DNA from 3 places in the Trichococcus flocculiformis genome. Region 3 is predicted to be linked to each of the others. Evidence: riboswitches for the same ligand, from Rfam matches in the RefSeq annotation. Region 3 holds a riboswitch; each other region holds the start of a gene.
The links. A riboswitch is a leader RNA that binds a small molecule or an ion and turns the genes downstream of it on or off. The one in region 3 is predicted to bind thiamine pyrophosphate.

Region 1 (6,094 bases), 210 kb from region 3:
GCTGGGGACGAGAGTGCTGGTAATGGACAAAGGCAAGATTTGTCAATTTGATGCACCGAGGGAAATCATGCGCAATCCGAAAACGGAGTTTGTCGCAAATTTGATTGCCACCGTAAAGGAACAAGAGGCATTTTGGAGTGAGCTGAAATGATTGCATACTGGAATACTTACCATGAAAAACTGTTGCTTGCCACGATGCAGCATATCGAATTAGTGGGGACGACGCTGACGATCGCCATCCTCATCGCTAGTGGCATAATCCTGGCCTGCATGCATCAGGAACGCGTGATGAACGGCTTGATCTATCTGACCTCTTTGCTTTATTCGATCCCGAGTCTTGCTCTATTTGCCATCTTGATTCCGTTGACGGGACTGGGAAGGAACACGGCCATCATCGTATTGGTGATTTATTGCCAATATGTCCTGTTGCGCAGTTTTTCCGCAGGGATCAAGGAGATCGATCCGACAATCATCGAAGCCGCTGGAGGGATGGGCATGACGAGGAATCAAATGTTCCGGAAAATCCAACTGCCGTTGGCAATGTCATCAATCATCGCAGGGATACGGATCGCTGCGACCTCCACAATCGGCATCGCAACCATCGCCGCAACGATCAATGCGGGCGGGTTGGGAACTGTCCTTTTCGATGGCTTGCGGACATTCAGCGTCGTAAAACTGTTGTGGGGCACTGTGCTGTCGATGTTGTTGTGTCTGCTTGTCAATGTCATCCTGTACTTACTTGAGAACGCGTTGCGACGGAGATTTGCCTGATCTTTTCAAAGGAGTGGTCGCTTGAGTGATATCTGGAACCCGTGGCACGGCTGCAAAAAGGTCAGCCCGGGATGCCAAAATTGTTATATGTTTCATTTGGATAGTCAACGAGGAAAAGATGGCGCGCTGATTTATAAAGTCCAGAGCAGCTTCGATCGACCGTTGAAAAGAAACCGGCGCGGCGACTTTGTCATACCTCCTGGTTCCACGATACGCGTCTGCATGACTTCTGACTTCTTTCTTGAGGAAGCGGACGAGTGGCGCGGGGAAGTCTGGAAGATGATTGAGAAGCGTTCGGACGTGCTGTTCTACTTGTTGACGAAAAGAATCGAACGCGTGAAAGATTGCCTTCCTGAAAATTGGGGAGACGGTTGGGAAAACGTGTGGATGAATGTCTCTGCCGAAAACCAAAAGATGGCCGATAGGCGGATCCCGGTACTCCTGGATCTGCCTTTCAAACACCGAGGCATCATGGCCGCACCGTTGATCGGCGAAATCGACTTGACGAAGCATTTGTCGTCCGGAAAAATCGAACGCGTCATCGTTGGCGGGGAAAACTATGATGGGGCAAGGGAATGCCATTATGAATGGGTGCACAGGATGCACCAAGATTGCGTGGACCAGCATGTGAACTTCGAATTCATCGAAACCGGGAATCATTTTGTGAAGAACGGACGGAAGTATGAAATTTTGGACAAAAGAAAGCAGCAGGAGCAGGCAAAGAAATCCGGCCTGTCTTATGAAGGGCGTGCGGTTTCGGTTCAACTGACGGAGGTTGCCCAGGGCGAATCGGTGCCGCTTTTTCAAACAGATGCCGTGACTTTGTGCGACTCCTGTGCCTACAAGAAATTTTGCGGTACGCAATCGGGAAGACCCAGCTGCATGCTGTCGCTATGAAAATAAGAAAGGAAGTCGGAGAAATGAAGGCAGTCGTAGTGCATGAAGCGGGCGGACCGGAAAAACTGGTGCATCAGGAAGTTCCGCTTCCGGAAATCCGGGAAGGCTGGTCGCTCGTGAAGGTCATGGGCTTCGGCATCAACCATTCGGAAATCTTTACGCGGGAGGGGAAATCCCCCTTGGTCAAATTTCCCCGCATTTTAGGGATTGAATGCGTAGGGATAGTGGAGCGTTCGAGCGACGAAGAGAAATTGCCTCTCGGTCAAAAAGTGGTGTCGATCATGGGAGAGATGGGGAGGGCCTTCGACGGGAGTTATGCGGAATATGTCCTGTTGCCGAATGACCAAATCTACCCCATCCACACCGATTTGCCCTGGGCCCAACTGGCGGCCATTCCGGAAACCTACTATACGGCTTTCGGTTCCATGAAGAATCTGAGGATCCAAGCATCCGATCAAATTTTGGTTCGGGGTGCAACGAGCGGAGTAGGGGTTGCCTTTGCCAAGTTGGTCAAAGCCCAATTCCCGGATATCAGGATTTATGGGAGCACGCGGAAAGCCGAAAAGGGTGAGAGATTGAAAGAAGCCGGCTTCACCGACTACGTCGAAGACCGCAACGGCGTGTTGGAAACGGAAGAGACTTTCGACAAAATTCTGGAATTGATCGGCCCTGCGACGATCAAGGACAGCCTTTCCCATATCCGGGAAGGCGGCGTTGTCTGCAGCACCGGTCAACTGGGCGGGAAATGGTTCCTGGAGGATTTCGATCCCATCATGGAATTGAAGCATAACAGCTACTTGACTACTTTCCATTCGAGTGACGTCTCCGGCGAGAAGGTGAATGAACTGCTGGAGTACATTGAAGAAAAAGGCATTGCTGTGGATCCCGAGCGAGTCTTCCCGCTCGAAGAGGTTGCCCAAGCCCATGCCTTTTTGCAGAGCCAGGACAGTTTCGGAAAAGCCATTGTGTTGGATCCGAGCGCTGCGGGAGAGAAAGCTTCAGAATAGGGTTGCGTTTCCGCGGATTATTGGTTAGAATCAAATGAGAAACACTGGGGGTGCGCTATTGCGCTGAGACCGGCATTGCCGGAACTCTTTGTACCTGATCTAGTTCATACTAGCGGAGGGAATGTGGCGTTTGACTATTCGCATAATAGACATCAAAACGTTATATTTTCTGATTTTCGCATCAGATCATATAGCGTTTTTTATTTTCAGTAGGGGTGCGCGCGAGCGCTGAGACCGAAACTGTCGGAACCCTTCAAACCTGATCCAGTTCGTACTGGCGGAGGGAACTGAGCTCGGTCTGGAGTCCGTACGTATATCCAAGACATCTCAGGGGAGGTGTCTTTTTATTTTCGTTCAATTCAGGGAGGAGGGGAAACAGTTAGGAAAGAGCAAGATGCAAAAATAATAAATCAAACTGAAAAGGGGAAAATAGTATGAACACAAAGAAATTAGTCACCACTGCCTTGATCATCGCCATGGGGGTGGTCAGCAACAGCATCTTCGTCATTCCGATCGGACTGGCAAAAGTAGCGCCGGTGCAACATCTTTTGAACGTATTGACCGCTGTCTGGTTAGGACCGGGGTATGCCGTCCTGCAAGCCTTCAGCGTATCCTTGCTGCGCAACCTGTTGGGGACGGGAACCATATTTGCCTTTCCTGGCAGCATGATTGGAGCTGTTTGCGCAGGTCTGTTTTATGCCAGAACGCAAAAGCTCGGTTACGCGGCACTGGGTGAATGGATTGGCACCGGAATTCTGGGCTCGTTGGTGAGCACTTTGCTGGCGCAGTTCTTTATGGGCATGGAAGCTGCACTGATGCTCTTCCTGCCGAGCTTCGCGATCAGTTCCGCCATCGGAGCCGGGATGGCATATTTTATCATCCTGGAAATGGAAAAAAGAAGCGTATTGGACCGGAACATAATCTGAAGCATCTGCTTATGAAGGAAGCCGCTCTCGGAAGGGGGCGGCTTTCTGCTGTCTAAAAGTGTCTCCAATAGATAAGTTAAAGAAAATAATTTTCAGTAAATAATAATTGAAAAAACTATTTTCATGTGTTATTCTATCAGCATAGAGGGAAAAGGCGAAGGGAAGAAATGCGCAGTGCGCTTTTGGTGGTTGCGCAAAGCAGGCGGAGGCAACAAGTAAATGACAATCATCGAAGAAATACAGAATCAGTATTCTACTTTTTCCGCGAACGAGAAAAAGATTGCGGATTACATTCTGCAGAACAAAGCATCCATCAAAAATATGAACATCAAGGATTTGGCAGCGAAGGCGGATACCTCGACTTCCAGCATCACCCGGTTCTGTAAACGCATCAACATCGATGGGTTTGTGGACATGAAGATTGCGCTGCGTTCATTGGCGAGCGGTCATCCTTCGAAAGAAATGCCGACCGTCTATGACGATATTTATGGCTATTATACACAAGTCATCGATGAAACCAATCAGATGATCGAGGATCAGGCAATCGAAACGGTTGGTGATTGGATCAAAAACGCAAACAAAACAGTCATCTACGGCATCGGCAGTTCCGGTTTCACGGCCGCGGAATTGGCGCAACGCTTGATCCGGATGGGGCTGAATACTACGGGGGTTACGGATTCCCACCTGATGATCATCAACAGTTCGATCATCAAGGAGGGCGAATTGGTGATCGCCATTTCAAATTCGGGAGAGACCCCTGAACTGATTGCATCTTTGGAGATCGCGAAGAAGAAAAAAGCGAAGATCATCGCCCTGACGAGCTTCAAAAACAGTTCGCTGACGAAACTGGCGGATGTCACGTGCTTCGGTTATCACTCGCGTTTCGTCAACAACACGGTGTTCGTCAACACGCAGTTCGGGATGATGTACCTGATCGATGTGATTTCGACCTTCCTGTTGCAGGACCATGATTTCCAATACAATATGGATCTGACGAGAGCAAATGTGCAAGGTTATTCAAAAAAAACAGAATAGCGCGATGTGCTGTTTGAGTCATGCAAGTGGACAGTGAAAAAAGTTCACGATCAAAGAGGGGGATACAAATGAAAAGAGTGATCATCCATGCAGAAGTTTATACCGGAGAAACAGTCATTTTTGATGGATTCGTCCGGTTTGAAAAAGAAATCAGCGCAGTCGGAAAGATGTCGGAGTACGTTCCTGAATCAGGCGAAGAAGTGATTGATGCAGCCGGAAGCAGACTGGTGCCCGGATTCATTGATGTCCACAGTCATGGCGGATATGGTGTGGACAACATGGACGGTGATGCGGAAGACATCAATCGGATGATTGCAGCGATGCACCGGGAAGGGATCACCAGCTATTTTCCGACGACGATGACGCAATCTTCTGAAAATATCGAGAGGGCATTGATCGGCATCCGCAAGGCTTCAGAAAAAAATCCAGTCATCCAAGGCATCCACCTCGAAGGGCCATTCATTTCTGTCGTCCATAAAGGGGCGCAACCGGAAGAACACATCAAACTGCCGGATGCTGCCTTAATGCGCAAATGGCAGGACTTGAGCGGCGGCTTGATCCGTTTGGTAACCTATGCGCCGGAGACCACTGATGCGACGGCATTCGAAAAGTATTGTCTCGATAACCGCATCGTGCTTTCGGTCGGGCATTCGGATGCTCTTCGCAGCCAGCTGAGAAAATCCAAGGCAGCGCATGTCACCCATCTCTTCAATGCGCAAAGGGGACTCCATCACCGTGAGCCCGGTGTGACCGGACATGCGTTCCTGGAGGATGGTATCTATGCGGAAATGATTGTCGATGGTCTGCATATCGATCCGGAAATGGTGAAGATCGCCTTCAAACAGAAGGGCGCAGACCGCATCGAATTGATTACCGATGCTATGCGCGCCAAAGGGATGGGCGACGGCATCAGTGAATTGGGCGGACAGAAGGTCATCGTCAAAGAAGGCCAAGCCCGTCTGGAAAGCGGAAATCTAGCAGGAAGTGTGCTGGAATTTCAGGATGCCTTCAGGAACATCATCGCTTTTACCGGCTGCAGCATCTTGGATGCGGTAAAGATGAGTTCGGTCAATCAGGCCCGGGAATTCGGTCTAGTTCGAAAAGGGGGTATCGCTCCGGGAAAAGATGCCGATATGGTGCTGCTTTCGGAGACATTCACAGTGGAGCGGACAATCAGTTATGGACAGACAGCATACAAAAATAACAGAAAGTAGGTTACAGATCATGGAAATAATCATTAAAGCGACTCCTGAAGAGGCAAGCCGTTACGCATTCGAAAAAATCCGCGAGGAAATGGAAAGAGGTGCGAAAGTGCTCGGGTTGGCAACCGGCAGCACGCCGGAGAGGCTGTACCGGATCATGCGGGAAAGTGATCTTGATTTTTCGGGGATGACATCGATCAATCTGGACGAATATATGGGTCTTTCCGAAGACAATCCGCAGAGTTATCACTATTTC
Region 2 (6,094 bases), 1.3 Mb from region 3:
TATACTTGCTGCAGACACGCAACGGGAAACGGACAGCGGCCGCAGCCGTCGCAGTGGCCGTGGATTTGGCCGACGAAGGCCTGATCACGAAAGAGGAAGCCGTGATGCGCATCGAAACCGGCCAACTGGACCAGTTGCTCCATCCTACTTTCGATACGAAAGCTTTGGCTGAAGCTCCCTTGTTGGCGACCGGGCTCGGCGCTTCACCTGGAGCGGCATCCGGACATATCTACTTCTCCACAGCCGCTGCCGAAGCAGCAAAAAAGGACGGCCTGCCAGTCATCCTGGTCCGCCGCGAAACATCGCCTGAGGATTTGGCCGGTATGATGAGTTCGGAAGGCATCCTGACGGCACGCGGCGGCATGACTTCGCACGCGGCAGTCGTCGCCCGCGGTTTGGGAAAATGCTGCGTGGCCGGCTGTACCGCAGCCGTCATCGATGAAGAAAACAAAACAGTTGTCATCGATGACGTCACCCTGCACCAAGGCGACCTGCTTTCGATCGATGGCGCAACCGGCAGAGTCTACGCCGGCAAAGTCGCCAAGCAGAACCCGACTTTGGGCGGCAAATTCAGCACCTTCATGGACTGGGTCAACGAAATGAAAGTGCTGCAGGTCAAAGCCAATGCGGATTCCCCGACCGACGTCAGACAAGCCTTGTCCCTGGGCGCGGAAGGTGTCGGACTTTGCCGGACCGAGCACATGTTCTTCCATAAGGATCGGATACCGGCCGTCCGCCAGATGATCCTTTCCCGCACACTGGACGAACGCAAAAAGTACCTGGCAGAGCTGTTGGAAATGCAGCGCCAGGATTTCCAGGAAATGTTCGCCCTGCTACAGGAGCGGCCGATGACCGTCCGCTTACTGGACCCGCCATTGCATGAATTCCTACCGACTGCGCATGCGGATAAGCTTGCCTTGGCGGAATCAATGGGAACCAGTTTGGCTGGTTTGGAAGCGCACATCGATTCCTTGCATGAAGTCAATCCGATGCTCGGTCACCGCGGTTGCCGTTTGGCCGTCACTTACCCGGAAATCTACCGGATGCAGGCGCGCGCCATCATCGAGGGGGCCTTCGCCGCTTCCGAAGAAACCGGCAGCACAATCACACCGGAAATCATGATTCCGTTGGTCTGCGACGTCGACGAGCTGCGCTACGTCAAAGCGGAAATCGTGGCGGAGATTGAGGAAGTATTCTCTGAGAAGGCTGCGACCATCCCCTACCTGATCGGGACGATGATCGAAATCCCGCGCGCCGCGGTCACTTCCGACGAAATCGCGCAGGCGGCCGACTTCTTCAGCTTCGGCACGAACGATATGACGCAGATGGGCTTCGGCTTCTCCCGCGACGACGCCGGCAAGTTCCTGCAGGAATACGAAGACAAAGGCTTGCTGAAGCCAAATCCGTTCCACTCATTGGACGTGAAAGGCATCGGCAAACTCGTCAAATTATCCGCCAAATTAGGCCGCGAAACCAACCCTGACTTAAGTCTGGGCGTCTGCGGCGAACACGGCGGCGATCCGGAATCGATCGCCTTCTTCTCAAGCATCGGCTTGGATTACGTTTCCTGCTCGCCTTTCCGCGTGCCGATCGCCCGCTTGGCTTCCGCACAGGTAGCGATTAAAGAGAGCAGAGCGAAAATGTCTGTACAGAAGGATGTTGTGTTGAGCAGCATCTGATCGAAAAGGCCCGGATCGATGACTTCGATCCGGACCTTTTTGGAATGTCATAATGCGCTTGCGCTCTAGTTGTCCGATTCCACATGGTTATCGGACAACCTCAGTCAACAACACATATAGAGCCTTCCCGATCCGTTATCTTTCTTCTTATTGGTTATTATTCTTATATTGTCTATTTTCTATTGTCAACAAGGCGAAAATATGGCAGTATAGAAGCATCTTCCGCCTTGGATAAAAGGCCGGAAATGGAAAATAAAAAGACAGTTAATCAAAACAACGGAGGAATAAAAATCATGATGGAATTACCGAATTGCCCGAAATGCGGCTCCCCTTACACTTACGAAGACGGCACAATGCTGGTCTGCCCCGAGTGCGCACACGAATGGAGCGCGGATGCCGCTGAAGCAACTAATGAAGATCAATTGATCGTCAAGGACGCGAACGGCAACCTGCTGCAGGACGGCGACACTGTTACGGTCATCAAGGACCTGAAAGTCAAAGGCAGCTCGAGCGCATTGAAAGTCGGAACAAAAGTCAAAGGCATCCGTTTGATCGAAGGTGACCACAACATCGACTGCAAAATCGATGGCTTCGGCGCGATGAAACTGAAGTCCGAATTCGTCAAAAAAGCGTAATCCCGATTCAAAAAAACTGGCGAGGCACCCGAAAGGGAACCTCGCCAGTTTTTCTATTTTCACATTTTATCGGGTGATACGTTACCATGCTATCCGGCCTCACGCCTTTCATCGGTACGATGGCTGTCACACCTGACAGCTAGGAGATATGCGTCGGATCACCGTTCCTTTCCGTTTTGACTTGTTTTGAGAAAGTAGTATGATCATCACCCCCGTTTGATGCTCGGCATTATGATGATAAGCCCCGCTGGTACCTTTCAGGATCAACAAAAAAACACATGCGAAAGCACGTGCTCTGTCGGGCAATAGAATGAATGGGAAGATTGTTGCACAACAGATCCGCACTGACCTTGAAAAGCGCGCATTTGCAAATTCAACAAGTCCATCCGACTCACCCCTTCGTTTTCGATTGAAAAGTGTCTTGCCCTTGCCTATCATCTTACCCCTATTATACAGGGATAACGCCCGTGTCTCAATTAATTTACCTACATTTTACTCAAATATAACATTCCCTTTTCGTCCGACGAATCGCCGTTTTTGTAAGGGCTATCCTTTGACATTTTCCGGTGGCTTGCATACAGTTAAACCAAAGACGTTCACGATAGCAACTGTAAAAAAAACAAGGGGGTATTTCGACAATGACCACAATCATGATCACCGGCGCAAGCGGTAATATAGGAAGAATTTTGGCGGATCATCTGAAGGAGAGCTACGAACTGACTTTGGTGGATATCCATTTCCATAACGTCGATCCGGCCCTTTTGGAGGGCACCATCGTCAAAGAGTTGGACCTGACTGTCGCCGGCAACTGGGACGGGCTGCTGGAAGGGATCGATTACGTTATCCATCTGGCCGGCAATCCTTCACCAGATGCTATTTTTGACGATGAGCTGATCGATTTGAACTACAAGATGCCCTTCTACCTGTTCAAGGAATCCTCCAAGTACGAAAACTTCGTCAAACGTATCATCTTCGCCAGTTCCATCCACGCCGTCAGCGCCTATCCGAAAAATGTGCAGGTTCACGTCGATGAACCTGTCCGCCCGGGCGATATTTACGGCGTTTCGAAAGTCTATCTGGAAGGATTGGCCAGCCACTTCGCCTTTACGGAAGGCCAAGAATCCATCGGCATCCGCATCGGCAACTTTGATGAAAACCTCGATGACCCGATCGTCGACGAAGCGGGCTTGGCTGAATACCTGTCTCCACGGGACCTTTGCCATTTAGTCGACTGCGCCCTGAAAGCCAAACTGGTTGAGCCGTTCCTGTTGGTGAACGGCCTTTCCGATAATCGTTTCCCGCGCTTGGACATCTCACAGGCCAAAACTGCCCTCGGTTATCGGCCGAGCGATGATGCTTTTGTGCTGAAGGGCTATTTCCAGGATGACAACGGCGACCCGGTCGAACTGTCCGAAGAAGATCAATGATCCTCCGATTTGGGAAGAATTCCTCCATTTGTACGATTCCGCGTATATCCGCCAGCGAGTTCTATTGAAGAGCCGGAAATGAACTGATATGATGTTCATTGGAGACAATACAAGTGTCAGATAGACGGAAGGAAGTACACGAAATGGCGAAAAAGAACAAAGGCAACCAGATCCAACGCAGAAATGTGAAACCAACAATACCGGAACTGCATAAAAACAATACTGGCGCGGTAACCAATAAAAAACTGCCGGTCGACGAAGATCCGAAATTGCAGAATTCATTCAATTTTACGATGTACGGCATGCTGATCGGGGCTTCAATCGGTTATTTCGCGGGCAACCTGACTTATGGCTTCGGTATCGGCATGCTGACCGGTGGCATAATCGATTCCTACCTGAATACGCAGAAGAAAAAGAAGCGCGAAGCCATCCTGAAGGCCCAGGCCGAAAAAGAGCAGAAATAGGTCATTCCGCACAAGTGTTTAGCCATTCTGGCATAGTCCGGGATGCGGCTTTGTGCACCGTGCAACTTGCATAAAAAAATCAACTGTAGTAAAGTGTAACTTAACTGAATAAACCGTTTCACAAAGGGGGGCCGTCCGCGGCTGAGATTGAACATAGATTCTGACCCTTCGAACCTGTTCGTTAGCACGAGCGTAGGGATTGTGATTGAGAATTGAATTTTATTCTCCTCCTTTGTCGATGGTATATTATGCCCAAAAAAAGGAGGAGTTTTTTTTATGTCAAAAAATCTGAACATCTGGATCGAAGGAACCATCATTGCTGCTTTAGCAACCGTTTTATCCCTGATCCCTTTCAATATCGGCCCAAGTTTTTCCGTCACGGTGGGAGCACCGGTCATGCTGCTTTACTGCCTGCGCCGCGGTTTGGTCCCCGGTTTCTTCGCCAGTTTCCTGTGGGGCGTGCTGCACATCCTGATCGGGACTGCCTATATCCTGACCCCGCTGCAAGGATTCATCGAGTACTTCATCGCCTTTGGTTTCACCGGCTTGGCGGGTCTTTTCACGCCGAAAGTGCAACAGGCGATTGCGGATCAAAATAAAAAAATGCTTTTGTGGAATGTCTTTATAGGTACCGTAGTCGGGACTATCGGCCGCTACTTCTGGCACACGATTGCCGGCTACTACTTCTGGGGATCCTACGCCCCTGAAGGCTGGAGCGCATGGCTCTACTCCATCACGCTGAATGGCGCCAGCGCTTTGGCGACCGGAGCGTTCACGATCATGGTGCTGGCTGTCATCGCCAAGACGAACCCACAATTGTACGTTCCGAAAAAAGCCGTCCGCGGATACTGATTTCGTGCCGGAACAACCGTTGTTCATGAGCTATATCGGCTGTTTGCGTCTGCGTTCGGCTGGAACAGCCGACACTTCGCGGTTCTCTCGGTTGTTTGCATCTGCGTCCGGCCGGAACAGCCGACACTTCGCGGTTCTCTCGGTTGTTTGCTTCCGCGTTCGTCTGGAACAACCGACACTCCGCGGATCTCACGGCTGTTTGCATCCGCGTTCGTCCGGAACGACCGACACTTCGCGGTTCTCTCGGTTGTTTGCTTCCGCGTTCGGCTGGAACAGCCGACACTTCGCGGAGAGCTCGGTTGTTTGCGTCCGCATCCGGCCGGAACAGCCGACGCTTCGTGGATCTCTCGGCTGTTTGCGTCTACGTTCGGCTGGAACAGCCGACACTTCGCGGATCTCTCGGTTGTTTACGTCGGTGTTCAGACAGATCAGCCAACACTTCGTGGATCTCTCGGTTGTTTGCGTATGAACGCAAAGAGAACAGCCGACAATCCATGACTTGATCGCCCAATTTGGACCGGTTACCCGGTCATGAAACATCCACTTTTAATTACAGAAAAACTGAGGCGTGATCCGAATCTCGGATCACGCCTCAGTTTTTTGATTCTATTCGACTAATCCGGACTGTCGCTCCAACGTGAAGCCCTTCCCTGCGACCTCATGGACCTGTCCGATGATCACGAAAGCAAATGGATCGATATCGTTGACCAAGGCATTGATGGCGGACAGTTTACGCTGCTCGATGACGCAAAGCACCGCTTGCTGCTGCGCCCCCTCAAAAGCCGTTTCGATGTTCACCAGCGTCAGACCCACATCCTGCACATACAGCAACGCCTCTTTGATTTCCTCAAATTTTTTAGAAATGATGAAAAGCTGCATCTTGTTTGTTCCGGTGACCATGACTTTGTTGATGACGATGGACGTCAGGAACACCATGATGAGCCCGTAAAGGATCTGTTCCATGCTGGAAAAGAACGCCTGGACCAGTAGGAAAATAACGTCGAATGTATACATTCCCGCTGCAACCGGTATGCGGA
Region 3 (6,094 bases):
GGCGTCGCCGGGAAACTTCAACTTCAGCTTTTCCACATACGCTCGCTGCTCCATTTCCGCCATCCTCCTTAATCCATATCTGTGAAATCTTCAGTCGAAAGCGGACGGACAAGGTTCGTCACGCCGGTATCCTCCAGGACTTCCGCCAAATAATAGGCCAGCACCCCGGCAAAGAAAATCGATCCGGCAAAACGGGCCAGCAAGTAAAGCGCCAAGTTCCAAGGAGCCAGCTCAGCGATCTGCCCGTTCAAAGCATCCACCAAAAGCGAACCCACACAAGATGCCGAAGCTGCCAAAGCGGCAACCTTCAGGTCAAAACGTTTGTAGCGGAAAGCCATGAACACCAATTCCGCAAACAATCCCTGCACCACGCCGGAAAGCAAGACGGTCAGACCCCATGGCGAACCCAAAAGGAATTCACCTGAAGCCGCAGCGATTTCCGCCAACAGCGCCACACCCGGTTTGCGGATGATGAAATAGGCGACGGTACCGGCGATGAACCACATGCCGTAAAGCAGTTGATCAAGATGCAGACCCAACGGCTGCACCGCGTAATAGACTGTTCCCCACAGGATGTAGACAATCCCAAAAGCGATGGCGATGACGATCGTCACCAAAATATCTGTAAGCTTCAATTCTTTTTTCATTTTATCTGTCTCCTCATTGTGTTTTATTTTGTCTCTTATTGCTCCAACGGTACCGGCCACGTTTCCATGCGATAGGCCATTTCCCAAAATGCGTATTCGTACTGACTGCTGATGATGAAATGCTCTTTCATCCTTTCGCGGTCGGCTTCACTCACGGCTGCGGCAATCTTATCCAGATGCTCAATCTGCTCATCCACCCGGTCCTGAAAATCCTTCCCGCCATAGGTAGCGATCCATTCCTGATAGATCGGTTCTTCCGGTGCTGCATTAATGAAGGCGTCGCCGATTTCGGCGTAGAGCCAGTAGCAAGGCAGAACGGCGGCGATCACATCCCCCAAATGCCCCGAGTGGCCGGCATGATAGAGATGGGACGTGTAGGCGTATGTTGTGGGCGCGGGTTTGAAACACTCTTTTTCTTCCGCGGTGATGCCCATCCTTTTCGAAAATTGTTCATGCAGGCCGATTTCGGCGCTGTACGTATGCTTCGCGAAGTCGGCGAACTGGTTGGTCGTCGCAATATCCGGTGCTTTGGCTGCGCCGAGCGCCAAAATTTTGGCGAAGCGCGTCAGGTAATAGGAATCCTGCTGGATGTAAAAACGGAAATTCTCCAACGGCAAGGTGCCGTCCCCGATCCCTTTCACAAACGGATGCTCCATGCTGGCTGCCCAGATCGGTTCTACCGCTTGGCGGATTTGTGCTGAAAATGTCATTGCTTTCCCTCCATATGCTGTGAGCGCTCCGCAAGGGTCCCGACTTATCCGAACGGCCGCTCTTGATTTTTGCAAACAAAAAAACCACTCTCTTCCCAACGGAAAAAAGTGGTTGTATGTTCCTTATGCAATAGGGACTTACTTAGCCAAAAGAGGCCGCCACTTCCCTACGCTGGTACAAACCAGATCAGGTTCTAAGGGTCTCGAAGTCCTACTTCGATCTCAGCTTTTTGGCGGACAGTCATCCGCCGGTAAAGCACCCCTAGTGGTAAAAAGAATATTCAGTTCATTTGCTGTTGTTCTAATCGTATCATAATTTTTCCGGAAGTCAACTCGTTCTGTTGCACGAAACGTTACCGTTTCTTGTATTTATTCACCATATGCAGCCAACAACGCTTGTCCGTCTGCTTCAAAAACCTGCAATGCCTGCAGCGCCAAATCCTTGTTCATCATGTTATTCAGGACATCCGGAGGGATCGTGGCAGTATGCGCGCCCGACTCCAATGAATCGATGACTTGTTGGGAATTTTTGAAGCTCGCTGCCATGATTTTGGTCTTGTAGCCTCTGGCATCGATGAACGTCCGCATGGAACGGATCGCCTTGAAGGGATCGATCGCATTGTTCAGCATCCTGTTCACATACGGTGCCAGATAATCGCATCCGGCTGCGGTGGCCAGGATCCCCTGGTCCGCAGAATAGATCAGTGTCCCCAGGATCGCTCTTTCCGGATCGTCCTCTTTCACTTTTTTGATTGTTTCCAAGCCTGCTTGTGTAACGGGAATCTTTATCGAAAGTCGGTGATTTGCATCAAATGTCTTTATTGCTTCATAATCGGCAAACATTTCTTCAGAAGTCGTACCCAGCAATTGTACAAAAAGTTCCGTCGGCTCCAAAGCCAATAAATCTTGTAATTGTTTGAAGCGACTGCCGGAACCAGTCGACAAAATCGTCGGGTTGGTGGTGACTCCTTTCAGAAATCCGCTTTTCAAAAAACTTCCGATTGCTTTGATGTCGTTCGAATCTATGTACATACGCTACTACCCCACAGTTTCAGTGATTTTGATGATGGTGCCTTCCGCGATTTCGTTCACTGTTTTGTGTTCAACATACAGAGAGCCTGCCAATTCAGCGACTGTTTCTCCGCTGAAGTTAATGGTGATGTGCCCCAGATCCCTGAGGTTTTTGTTGACCACATCACCCACTGCTGTGACGCGATAACTATCGTCGCCGATAACCAACGCGTGTCCTAGTTGAATATCCTGCTCCAGTGCATTTTGTTCGATCAGGAAGCAATATGGCCGCAATGCTTCCGGAGCATCGTCTCCGAACAATACCATCATATCCTCAGCTAAAAACTCCTTAGCATTAGGTCCGATTTCTGTGACTACCGTTGAATAAATTGACATTTTTCTTCACCTTTTCCGATTATTAGTTTTTAAAGCAATAGTAATTTATTAAATATTCAATTTCAGAAGTGCATCACCTTAGTTGCTTCACACATTTGCAAAATGTTCTGCATTCCCAAAAGATGGCTAGCTTCACGGGTAAGCCCTTCGGAAATTAGATAAATCGTGCCTATTGCGCTCTGCGATGCTCAGTCGGCACGATTTCCTAAATTTCTATCAGGGCTGAACGAACCCGTTCAGCTTTTCTTTTTCTTAATATAATCCGAAGCTTGCTAACCAAGCGACGAATACGCGGGGCACACCGTTCAGGAATCGAGAATAAAGAACGGATGGTACGCCGACTTCTACTGTTTTGGCTTCTGCTTCCTGCAAGCCTAACCCGACTGGAATGAAATCGCAAGCATTTTGTGTGTTGATGGCGAACAAAGCCGGTAAAGCTAAGCTTGGTTCGATATTGCCTTTGCCGATTTCAACACCGATTAATGTTCCGATAACTTGCGCGATTACAGCACCAGGTCCCAATAGCGGAGAAAGGATCGGCAAGGAGCAGATGAAACCGATGACCATCAAGCCCCAGACATTGCCTGCCAATGGAATCATCATTTTCGCGAACATATTACCGATTCCGCTGCCTTGGATGATACCGATCAGCATCGCTACAAAGGCCATGAACGGAATGATCGTCTGCAAGACTGTCTGCACCGCTTCACGGGCTGATTGCAGCATGATTGCGATCCCTTTACCTGCAGCCAAACCGATTTTTGCCACTACGCTGCCTTTTTCGGCATTTTGTTGCGTCAGTTTTTTATCTGTAGTGTAAGCGACTTTCTCTTCTGCCACTGGTTCTGCAGTTGCTACGCTTGCTGCCGCTACATTTGCTGTCTCGCCAGTTACTTGGATCTGATTCAAGCCAACATTTGAAACGTAAATGTCTTCGGTGATGTATTTAGCCAAAGGACCAGATTTACCGGTGGCAACAACGTTGATTGTCGGGATGCCTTTTTGAGGATAGATGCCGCATCTCAATGTTCCGCCGCAGTCGATGATAGCCAAGGCTGTTTCATCATCCGGAATGGATGTTTTGAATCCGTTTACGGCTTCCATACCTGTAAGTTCAGCGATTCTGTCGACGATGGCAGGTTTTTCTCCGCCGCCTACGATGTAGATGAATTTATGTTTTTGCTCTGTTGGTGTGATGATCAGTGGTCCGCCCCAGCCGCCGGAACCTTTTTCGACTTTGATGCTGTTATATTTTGTCATAATGAATACCCCTCTCGTTCTCATGCATTCTATTTGTTTAATGCAACATCTTCTTGGTCGTTATTATTGAACTTTCGCTGTTTTGCTCAATTGGATTCCAGATTTTTTGCAGACATAAGCCGTTGTGAAGTCGGTTACATATGCGCCTACAGCATTCATCACAAGCCCGACAAGCAGATAACGGATAGCCAGTGGCGTGGTGCTCAATCCTAACGTTTCAACACCCGAAGCGATTCCTAGGAATACGAACAATTCGCCTGCATTGATGTGCGGGAAAAGGCCGTTACTCGTATGGTTGTATTGCGCAAGCGCCGCATAGAAACTTGGCTTGTAGAACTCCGGCAAAAATCTTCCTAACGTGAATGATGCGGGATTCCCCAACATGAAGGCTGCCAAGAAAGGCAGGATACAGTTTCTGACCAAGGAATATTTAGAGAAGCGTTGTGCGAGGCCGTTGATTTTTTCCTCACCGATCAGCTTGATTACGACATTCATGAATACCATCAGCATCAATACGATTGGGACGATGCCGGTCATCCAGCTCATAAATGTATTTGCACCTAATTGAAATAATCCGATAAAGCTTTCTGCACCTTTAACTAGAAAGTCCATATGTAACACTCCTTATTATATGTATTATTTCTGACACAATTTAACCGAACTTAATGTTTGTAATTTTTTTGGTCAATTCCTTAAAGGGAGATTCTTTCTCCGGAATGATTTCTCCGTTTATGAACATCCGGTAATTAGCGACCGCATTCATGATGGTTTTGCGGGTGATCTTGATTTCAGCCAGCACATCCGGATCCTCTGCCTTGATGGCTTCGATCAGTCTGCCGTTGAACTTGTTGTACGGTTTGAACCTGGCCAAGATTGTGGTCCCTTGCAGCTTTTTGCCTCTGACGATGACGCCTTTTTCATCCAGTTGGAACATGATGATCGTTCCGGAAGTCAGCTTCCCTGCCCGTTTGCCTATCGCAACTCTGCCGTCCGCCTTCAACTCGTTGTATTCATTGCCGAAATGTCTGATCTGAAAAAAGCCCAGTGCGCTTTGGATCAAAAAAGCGCCGACAACCAGAATACCCAATGCAAGCATATTATTCATCTATTTCGTACCTCTTTTCTCCAGCATCTCAATAAGTCCTTGTGCATCATCCACTTTTTTCAGATCATTGATCAGAGTTGGATCATTGATGACCTTAAAGACAAAATCATATACCTGCATCAAGATTCTCTCTTGCTGCTCAGAAATTTTCTCGGGTGTCACTAGAAATAACATCAAGGAAAACGCGTCGTTGCGGTTGGCCATCGTGATGTTTCCCAGGACAAACACCAACTTGTTGATGTTTGGGTCGGTCAAATGCGGGAAAGCTACCTTGTTTTCATAAATCATTGTGTGTCTTTCTTCTTTTTCCACGAACCGGTCCAGGATATCTTCGGACAGACGGTATCTTCTGGAAAGGTAGGACATGATTTCTTCCACATAATCGAAGTAACCCATTTGACCCTTCAGATTGACGAGGTGATAACTGATGTCCTCGTTTGTCAGGTATTTGATGTTATATTGATCTTTTTCCACGGCATAGATCTTTTGGGCTAAGTCGTCCGGGCTGACTAATCTGTCGATTTTGATGACAGGGACTTCGGTGTCCACAGAAATCTCTTCGGTTGTGAAAAGCAGTCGGAACCGCTTCAGTTTTTCTTTCGGCAGGCTATCGGTGTTGAGGTGGACAATATTCATCTCATTCCCGACGATCTCTTTGATCTGTCTGCTGATCAGCTCAAAACTCCCTCTCCCAAGGTTCGTGATGATGCCGACATCCTTTGTGCTTTTCCCTGTGGAATCGTTCGCTTGCCTTTCGTCCAGCATCAGTGCGTAATAGACAGCCAGATAGCTGATGTCGTCCGCGCTGGCTCTCAATTGGTAAAGGCGATTCAGTTCCGAAAGCGAAATCTTCGCCAGCTCGAAGGCCAAAGGATACTTGAGCTTGATCTGCTCCAGATACAGATCCGTGTTCGGGATCCGGAAGACCAGCCTGTTTATCAAGAACAGCAGATGGTATTTGACTT

Region 1: linked by a shared signal. The riboswitch ahead of thiW (energy coupling factor transporter S component ThiW) and the one ahead of tenA (thiaminase II) in region 3 are both predicted to bind thiamine pyrophosphate.
Region 2: linked by a shared signal. The riboswitch ahead of thiT (energy-coupled thiamine transporter ThiT) and the one ahead of tenA (thiaminase II) in region 3 are both predicted to bind thiamine pyrophosphate.

What each region holds. Positions count from the first base shown of each region.
Region 1 covers NZ_OY759718.1:726,467-732,560, forward strand. The annotation lists gene ACKPCD_RS03805 (ABC transporter ATP-binding protein) at 1-151, shown strand, start outside; gene ACKPCD_RS03810 (ABC transporter permease) at 148-771, shown strand; gene ACKPCD_RS03815 (DUF5131 family protein) at 793-1,668, shown strand; gene ACKPCD_RS03820 (zinc-binding dehydrogenase) at 1,692-2,675, shown strand; TPP riboswitch at 2,712-2,814, shown strand; TPP riboswitch at 2,877-2,978, shown strand; gene thiW (energy coupling factor transporter S component ThiW) at 3,110-3,601, shown strand; gene ACKPCD_RS03830 (MurR/RpiR family transcriptional regulator) at 3,821-4,636, shown strand; gene nagA (N-acetylglucosamine-6-phosphate deacetylase) at 4,705-5,850, shown strand; gene nagB (glucosamine-6-phosphate deaminase) at 5,861-6,094, shown strand, end outside.
Region 2 covers NZ_OY759718.1:2,349,108-2,355,201, forward strand. The annotation lists gene ppdK (pyruvate, phosphate dikinase) at 1-1,679, shown strand, start outside; gene ACKPCD_RS11230 (zinc ribbon domain-containing protein YjdM) at 1,976-2,314, shown strand; gene ACKPCD_RS11235 (NAD-dependent epimerase/dehydratase family protein) at 2,953-3,741, shown strand; gene ACKPCD_RS11240 (hypothetical protein) at 3,885-4,205, shown strand; TPP riboswitch at 4,320-4,421, shown strand; gene thiT (energy-coupled thiamine transporter ThiT) at 4,482-5,057, shown strand; gene ACKPCD_RS11250 (hypothetical protein) at 5,247-5,597, opposite strand; gene ACKPCD_RS11255 (YitT family protein) at 5,664-6,094, opposite strand, start outside.
Region 3 covers NZ_OY759718.1:511,662-517,755, reverse strand. The annotation lists gene ACKPCD_RS02775 (ABC transporter ATP-binding protein) at 1-54, opposite strand, end outside; gene ACKPCD_RS02770 (ECF transporter S component) at 69-647, opposite strand; gene tenA (thiaminase II) at 683-1,357, opposite strand; TPP riboswitch at 1,505-1,631, opposite strand; gene ACKPCD_RS02760 (transaldolase family protein) at 1,727-2,389, opposite strand; gene ACKPCD_RS02755 (PTS glucitol/sorbitol transporter subunit IIA) at 2,396-2,764, opposite strand; gene srlE (PTS glucitol/sorbitol transporter subunit IIB) at 3,017-4,024, opposite strand; gene srlA (PTS glucitol/sorbitol transporter subunit IIC) at 4,088-4,636, opposite strand; gene ACKPCD_RS02740 (transcriptional regulator GutM) at 4,677-5,129, opposite strand; gene ACKPCD_RS02735 (BglG family transcription antiterminator) at 5,130-6,094, opposite strand, start outside.